2 regions of the Paenibacillus sabinae T27 genome follow, and region 1 is predicted to be linked to the other one. Evidence: riboswitches for the same ligand, from Rfam matches in the RefSeq annotation. Region 1 holds a riboswitch; the other holds the start of a gene.
What was found. A riboswitch is a leader RNA that binds a small molecule or an ion and turns the genes downstream of it on or off. The one in region 1 is predicted to bind thiamine pyrophosphate.
Positions count from the first base shown of each region.

Region 2: it holds a riboswitch for thiamine pyrophosphate, as region 1 does, so the genes downstream of both, PSAB_RS08765 (thiamine phosphate synthase) here and PSAB_RS11570 (ABC transporter ATP-binding protein) in region 1, are expected to answer to the same signal.

Region 1 covers NZ_CP004078.1:2,516,024-2,520,205, reverse strand. The annotation lists gene PSAB_RS11580 (S-layer homology domain-containing protein) at 1-218, shown strand, start outside; gene PSAB_RS11575 (pentapeptide repeat-containing protein) at 370-1,197, shown strand; TPP riboswitch at 1,320-1,423, shown strand; gene PSAB_RS11570 (ABC transporter ATP-binding protein) at 1,614-2,306, shown strand; gene PSAB_RS11565 (ABC transporter permease) at 2,287-3,060, shown strand; gene PSAB_RS11560 (ABC transporter substrate-binding protein) at 3,060-4,112, shown strand; gene thiM (hydroxyethylthiazole kinase) at 4,143-4,182, shown strand, end outside.
Region 2 covers NZ_CP004078.1:1,924,680-1,928,861, reverse strand. The annotation lists gene PSAB_RS08775 (ThiF family adenylyltransferase) at 1-713, opposite strand, end outside; gene thiS (sulfur carrier protein ThiS) at 721-924, opposite strand; gene PSAB_RS08765 (thiamine phosphate synthase) at 930-1,727, opposite strand; TPP riboswitch at 1,719-1,821, opposite strand; gene PSAB_RS08760 (SDR family oxidoreductase) at 1,966-2,838, opposite strand; gene PSAB_RS08755 (hypothetical protein) at 3,099-3,527, opposite strand; gene icd (NADP-dependent isocitrate dehydrogenase) at 3,725-4,182, opposite strand, start outside.

The DNA of each region.
Region 1 (4,182 bases):
GCAATCTGCCGATGATCAAGCTGGCTCCGGCGAAAATCGCGGACGAAGACCAGATTGACCCTTCTTACCAGGGCGGCATTCAACGCTCCCTCGCGTACAAGATCACCGCGCTCGACAAAGACGGGAAGTTTCATCCGGAGAGCAAGCTGACCCGGGCTGAAGCGGCTGTCATGCTGTATAACGCCTTGGAGTATCTGAAAGTTCACGGCAATCGCTAAACTGTTTAGAGAAACGCACTTGCCTCCTGTACGGACGGCATCCGTGCGTTTCTTTTTTGCCTGCGCAGACGAAATCATGAAAAGCGGTTTACTCCTGAAGCATTCCTTATTAAACTATTGAAGTAGTTTTCATATAAAGGAAGTGTAGGCAATGTCCAATCAATTAAAAGCCGATTGCGCACAATGCTTCGGTTTATGCTGCGCAGCTTTGCCTTACGCCAAATCTGCCGATTTTGCAGCCGATAAAGCCGGAGGCATCCCCTGCCCCAACTTGCAGGCCGACTACCGCTGCGGTATCCATAAAGATCTCAGAGCAAAAGGCTATAAGGGCTGTACCGTCTATGAATGCTTTGGCGCGGGGCAGAAAGTATCCCAAATTACTTATAAAGGTAACGATTGGCGAAAAAATCCGGGGTCGGCCCAGGAAATGTTCGAGGTCTTTCCGATTATGCAGCAGCTGCATGAGATGCTGTGCTATTTGAATGAAGCATTGGAGAGGCAAGAGACCGGACCGATACATACCGATTTGCGGGCTGCTCTGGAATCAACCGAAAATCTCACAAAGCTTGACCCGGAATCGATTTTAAAGCTAAACGTCCCCGTCCATCGGGCGGTCGTTAATGATCTCCTGCTTCAGACAAGTGAACGGGTGCGGGCCAAAGTTCCGCCGCGGCATCATAATCACCAAAAGGCAAAACCCAAAATGAGCAAGAGAAGCGACTACATCGGGGCCAATTTGCGGGGAGCCGATCTTAGTGGCGCCAATTTGAGAGGCGCTCTGCTGATCGCAGCCGACCTCCGAAATGCAGACATGCGACAGGCCGACCTGATTGGCGCCGATTTCAGGGATGCTGACTTAAGCGGCGCAGATCTCACGGGAAGTATTTTTCTTACGCAAGCACAAATCAACTCGGCTAAGGGCGATATTCATACGAAGCTGCCGCCCTCGTTAACGGTTCCCAGCCATTGGATGACCTAATGCCTGGAACGGCCCTTGTATTGTACCCTTGTATTGTAAGCTTGCTTGGACCCAAACGATTCATTGAGGGACCTCAAGGGATATGGTATAGTTAGAACCAATAATAACCGAATACAAGACCGCAATTTCACTAGGGGAGTCACCTGACTGAGACGGAGCCGCGAGCTTCGGACCCTTGGAACCTGATCTGGATCATACCAGCGGAGGGAAGTGGAACCTGAGCTTTTACTTGACTGAAGCCGGACAGCTAGTGCTGATGTTCGGCGGATTTCTAAAGGCCCGTTCATTTCTCTAAAGGAAATGGACGGGTCTTTGTTCATTTAAAGGAGGGTTGACCCGCTATCGAAGAACTTTTAACTCTTAAGCGCCTTTCTTTTTCGTTTCCGCAGCAGAAGCCCGTATTTTCGGATCTGTCATTGACAGTTCGCAAAGGCGAATTCGTCAGCATCGTCGGCGCCAGCGGCTGCGGCAAGAGCACGCTGCTGAAAGTGATAGCCGGACTGCTGGAGCAGTCGGCGGGAGACATCCGGCTTCGCGGCACCGACTCCGGCTCAGGCGCCAACCGGCTTGGCCATATCGCCTACATGCCTCAGCAGGATCTTCTGCTGCCCTGGCGGACCGTGCTGGACAACTGCGTGCTGCCGCTTGAGATTAAAGGCCGAGCCTCCAGCGGCACCAAGGCCGAGGCGCGTGACATGCTGAAGCGTGTCGGTCTCGCCGGTTATGAGCTTGCTTATCCGCATGAGCTGTCCGGCGGGATGCGGCAGCGGGCCGCCTTTGTCCGCACGCTGATGAACGGTGGCGAATTGATGCTGCTTGATGAACCGTTCGGCGCGCTCGACGCGATGACCAAGCGGGACATGCACCGTTGGCTGCTGGAGCTGTGGGGGAACCTTAAGCGGACGGTGATGTTCATCACGCATGACCTGGAGGAAGCGGTTCTGCTCAGCGACCGCATCTTTCTGATGCCTGCCGGAAGCGGCGGCGCCCTTCAGGAGATGAACGTCGGGCTGCCAAGGCCCCGGAGCATGCAGATGAACTTTGAACCCGGCTTTGTATCCTTACGGGCCGAGCTGGAGCGGAGGCTATATGAAACGCGCGCCGTTTAATGAATTGATTCACCGCTCAGGCGCTTTCCTTCTCCTATTGCTGCCCGTTCTCGCCATATGGGAAGCCGCCGTTCGCTTGGAACTTGTTCCGTCCTTTATCCTGCCCGCTCCTTCTTCGATCTGGACGGCGCTCGTCCGAAACGCAGGGCTGCTGCTCGGCACCCATCTGCCCGCTACTCTTGAGGAAGTTGCTATCGGCTGTATGATGTCGGTGGCAGGCGGCATTTTGCTCGGAATCGGCATGCATCTGTCCCGGACGCTGGAGAAGGCGCTCTATCCATTGATTATCATCAGCCAGACGATTCCATTGATCGCGCTCTCCCCCATTTTTATTATGTGGTTCGGGTATTCCCTGTGGAGCAAGGTTGCCGTCGTCTTCCTGACGGCGTTCTTTCCGGTGGTCGTCGGTGTCTACGACGGTCTGGGCAAAAGCCGCGGCGCCTATCAAGAGCTGCTGCTGACGATGGGCGCAAGCCGCAGGCAGCTGCTGCTTAAAATCGGCGTTCCGCTGGCGCTCCCCTCCTTTTTCTCGGGGCTGAAGCTGACGGTAGTGTACTGCGTGATCGGCGCAACCATCGGAGAATGGCTCGGAGGGACGCGCGGTCTCGGTTATTACAGCCGCCGGATGGCCGGAAGCCTGCACAGCGCCGAAATGTTCGCCGCGATTGCCCTGCTCTCGGCGCTCGGCATCGCCCTTTTTCTCACAGTCCGGCTGCTGGAACATCAGATTCTTAAGAAAAGAGGTACATATTGATGAAATTTTTTACCCGAAGTAAAGCTATGCTGCTGTCTGCCCTAACGATGCTGTTTGTGACAACCGCTTGTGGAGGCTCTTCGCCGTCCGGCGATGCGGCGGCTTCCTCCGCGCCCTCACAAGCCCCCATTGCATCGGCCAGCCCGGCCGAACCTGCTCACAAGCTGACGCTTATGCTCGACTGGTATCCGAACGCCGTGCATTCTTTTTTGTACGCCGCCCAGGAACAAGGGTATTTCGCCAAGCAGGGACTTGATGTAGAGATTCAAATGCCGGCCGACACGAATGACGCCCTGAAGCTCGTCGCCGCCGGCAAGGTTGATCTGGCGCTGAGCTACCAGCCGCAGGTACTGATGGCCCGGGGGGAGAAGATTCCCGTCAAAGCGCTGGCCGCCATTGTCCGTCATCCGCTAACCCACCTGATGGTGCCTGCAGACAGCTCCATACATAGTCCTAAAGATTTGGCAGGCAAAAATATCGGCTATTCCTCCATCCCGCTGTATGAGGCGATGGTCAAGACGATGGTCAAAGCCGATGGCGGAGATCCGGACAAAGTGAATTTCGTGGATGTGGGCTACGATTTGATCCCGGCCATTTCCACCGGACAGACCGACGCCATTATGGGCGCGTTCATCAACCACGAGCAGCTTATTTTGCAAAAAGAAGGCCATCCTGTCAACTCCATCGACCCGGCGAAATATGGCGTACCCGACTACTCCGAGCTGGTGCTGGTCGCAAGCGACGAAGGAATCGGCACCCGTAAGGACGATTTCGGCAAATTTTTGGCAGCGATGCAGGAAGGCCAGGCGTATGTTCAAGAGCATCCTGACGATGCGCTGGCGATCCTGCTGAAGCATGAAGACGCGACCGCCCCGCTCGACAAGGACATTGAAGCGCAGAGTCTGAAAGTGCTGCTCCCGCTGATGGACGCTGGCGATAAGCCTTTCGGCTATCAGGACCCCGCCTCATGGGATAAGGTGCAACAGTGGCTTTCCGATAACGGACTGCTGCCTGCTGGGATCGAAGCCGGGGACGCTTTTGTCAATTTATAAGTAAATCTATTTCATTTAGGAGGAATTGAAATGTCATTTATTACGAAGCTTCGGGATAACAATCCGCTCA
Region 2 (4,182 bases), 590 kb from region 1:
CTTGTGGTATCCACTGACGAGTGGCGGTTCGCCCACAGGTCGAAGGAGACCAGGGTTCCGCGGAGCGCGCCGCTGTTCCCTGACAGCCATTTTAGCGCCTCGGCCGTCTGATAGGCGGCGGTCATCTGTACGGCGGGACCGATAATACCCGCCGTGTCGCAGGTATCCCCTCCGGCCGGAAGCCCGTCCAGCAGACAGTGTAGACAGGCGCTCTGCCCGGGGACAATGGTCATGGAAATCCCGTAGCTGCCGGTGCAGGCGCCATAGATCCAGGGAATTTCATCCCTTGCGGCAATATCATTGACAATCATCCTCACCTCGAAATTGTCCGCCGCATCGAGTATAAGGTCTATATCCCGCGTGTAAAGGCCGATCTCCTCTGCTGAAATATCCGCTACTATTCCTTTGACCTCTACGGAGGAATTAACGCTGCGCAGCCTGCGTGCCGCCGCCACCGCTTTGGGCATCCGCTCCGCCGCATCCTGCTCGCTGTACAGGTTTTGCCGCTGCAGGTTGCTCCACTCCACGTAATCCCGGTCCACAAGCGTCACCTTACCGACGCCCGAGCGTACCATTGTCTCCGCGCATGCAGAGCCAAGTGCCCCGGCGCCAATGATAAGCACATTTGCCTGCTCAAGCTTCCTCTGGCCCTCGATTCCGATTCCATAAAAGCGTTCCTGTCTGCTATATCTGTCCTCTCCGGCGGAAATCACCTCAACCTCAGCCTCCTCCCACAAAATGCACCAGCTCGACACGGTCCCCGTCGGCCAGCGTGACCTGCCCGTAATCGTCCTTGCCCACGATGATCCCATTCAGTTCCACGATCATCCGTCGTTCCTTCCATTCGGGACGGCTCAGCAGATCCGCAAGCGTCCCGCATGCTTCGTCAAGCCGGGTCTCGCTGCCGTTGATATACAGCATCATGGCCTTCACCTCCTTTCAAGCCGGGCCGCCCGGACCGCGGCTCGGTAAGCCATTGCCGCCGCGGCCGGATCGGCGGCGCCGCAAATGCCCGAGAGCACGGCAATGCCCGCCGCTCCGGTGGAGAGAACTTGCCCTGCATTTCCCGGCTCAATGCCGCCGATCGCGATGACCGGAACCGGGCAGGTCCGGACGGTTTCCGCGAGTCCGTCCAGGCCCCGGCCGGGTAAGCCCGGCTTGCTGGCCGAGGCGTACACATGCCCGTAGAGGCAGTAGTCCGCTCCTTCGCCCGCGGCATCGGCCGCCTCCGCCGGAGAATGGACGGAGCGGCCAATGCGCAGCCCCGGTGCATGCGGACGGGCAGCTGCAGGAGGAAGGCTGTGTCCCGCAAGCTGGACGCCGCCGGCTCCCGCAGCCAGCGCGACATCCAGCCGGTCGTTCACGACGATTTTGGCAAGCGGTACTCCACGCCGTGTCATCTCCTTCACTGCTTGGTACAGCTCATTCGCTGTACACGCTTTCTCTCGCAAATGGATGTAATCAACCCATGAATGGACCGTTTCCGCAATCAGCAGAAACTTGTCCAGCCGCGTCTCGCCGCCGGAAATAAGATGAATCTCGGGATCACTGTCTTTAATGCCCGCAGCAGCGGAACGCCGGTTAAGGGGATCTTGTGCCGCATGCACAGCCATCCTCTCCTTCCAAATTTCGTTAATCGCACCAAAAAAGCCGCCCTCCCGAAGGAAGGCGGCTGAAAACTGCGGATTGGTTCGAACCTCAGATGAGGCCCGGATGCAGCTATTCACTCTCCACTTCCCTACGCTGGTACAATCCAGATCAGGTTCAAAGGGTCCGAACAATCACGTTCGTCTCAGCCATGCGGCACCCCTAGTGTCAATCGCTATGCGGTTATGAATCTTCTACAGCATAGCATATTCTTCCTTCTCATCATACCCCTTGCGTGAAAAAAAGCCCCCGGCCGCTCTAGCGGACCGGAGGCTTTGTACCCTACCGCTAACGCGGTTGATTTCAAGGCGTGAACGGTTAGCCGTTCACGATTTCTCCGCCATTGACGTGCATAACCTGGCCGGTCACATACGTCGAATCATCGGAAGCAAGATAGACATAGGCCGGCGCCAGCTCTTCCGGCTGCCCCGGACGCTTCATCGGCTGGGTGGAGCCAAACTCGCTGACCTTTTTCTCGTCAAAGGTGGACGGAATGAGCGGTGTCCAGATCGGACCCGGCGCGACGGCGTTGACGCGAATGCCTTTGTCGGCCAGATTCATGGCAAGCGAGCGTGTGAAGGCAAGGATAGCGCCTTTAGTGGACGAATAGTCCAGCAGTTGAGGGTTTCCTCTGTATGCCGTAATCGACGTCGTATTGACGATGGTGGAGCCTTCTTTCAAATGAGGCATCGCCGCTTTCGTCAAATAGAACATCGAGAAAATATTCGTGCGGAACGTCCGCTCCAGCTGCTCGGAAGTAATATCCTCGATCTTTTCCTGCGGATGCTGCTCCGCGGCATTGTTGATGAGGATGTCCAGCTTGCCAAGACCCTCCACCGATTTGTTGATGAGATCCTGGCAGAAGGCTTCAACGCCAATATCGCCGGATATGAGAATGCATTTGCGCCCTTCCTGCTCGACTTGCCGCTTCGTCTCCTCGGCGTCAGTGTGCTCGTTCAGATAGGAAATGACCACATCGGCCCCCTCCTTGGCAAAAGCCACGGCAACCGCGCGGCCGATCCCGCTGTCACCGCCTGTAATGAGCGCCGCCCTGCCAAGCAGCTTGCCAGCCGCTTTGTATGCCGCCGGCTCATACTTCGGCCGCGGCGTCATTTCCGATTCCAGGCCGGGTTGACGATCCTGATGCTGTGGCGGCAGCGTCTTCTGGGTTTGCTGACTGCTATTGGACATCTTTCATTCTCCTTTCGAAAGTTTGTAAAAGCTCAGACTTTCCTTAGGATGTCTTTGGGATGTGCAATTATGCGTTCCCTTTACGATAGTTAAATTAACCATTTGCCGGAGGCTCAAACAGGCCTGTCCCGGCCCAGCCGAAGACCGGCCCATTTGGAAGCTTGTCCATTACGCTAGACAGGAACCTAAGAGCGCCGTCCCCCGCAGCACAAAAAAACCGCTCCCGTAAGGAAGCGGCAATACGCACGGCTGTGTGCGGCTTAAATAATCCCGTCAAAAGCCATAAAGAACAGTATGACCAGCAAGCATACCGCCAGCAGTGCGCTCAATGTGCGGATTTTGCCGGTTTCTATGGATACATTTCGGCCCTGCTTCATGCCTGAGGCGGCCAACCGAAGCGGTTTGCTCATAATGCCGCCCAGGGCGAACATCGCGAGCAGCAGCAGCGTTACGATAATCATCCACGGAACCGAAACATCTGCTTTGGTCATCAGATAGCCTCCTGTTAGCAGTTGGACAACAAGGCCGTATTGGGCGAAACGGTTAAATCCGGTAATGGCGCTAAGCGCCCCCTCCTTGGCCGCGGGAGAAAGCTTCTCCATCCGGCCAAGGATGAAAGGCAGCACCAGGTAGAATCCCAACGCCAGCATGCCGATCATATGTAAGAACATTAAAACATCCCAATCCATATCAGATTCCTCCCGATAAGTCTATGATATAAGTTACATTCGTAAATATTATAACCAATTGCCACCGCTTCTCAAAAGAAAATCCCCATTTTATCGAAATAAAATGGGGATGCCGTTCATATTTTTGTCAATTCGTCACACATTGACTACAGGCGCTGCATTATTTACATGTTTGATGGCCAATGTGATCGTCCTCACTACATGTGTTTGATCACTTCATCAGCGAACTCAGAACACTTCAGTTCGGTTGCTCCTTCCATCAGACGAGCGAAATCGTAAGTAACGGTTTTGTTGTTGATTGCGGTACTCATACCTTTGTAGATCAGATCGGCGGCTTCCTGCCAGCCCAAATGCTCAAGCATCATTACCCCGGACAGAACGACGGAACCCGGATTCACGACATCCTTGTCGGCGTATTTCGGCGCCGTACCATGCGTCGCTTCAAAAATGGCATGTCCGGTCACGTAGTTGATGTTCGCTCCCGGAGCGATGCCGATGCCGCCGATTTGCGCAGCCAGAGCGTCGGACAGATAGTCACCGTTAAGATTCAGCGTGGCAATAACGTCAAAGTCCGTCGGACGCGTCAGCACCTGCTGCAGCGCGATGTCGGCAATGGCGTCCTTGATAATGATCTTGCCTTCCTGCTCAGCCTTCT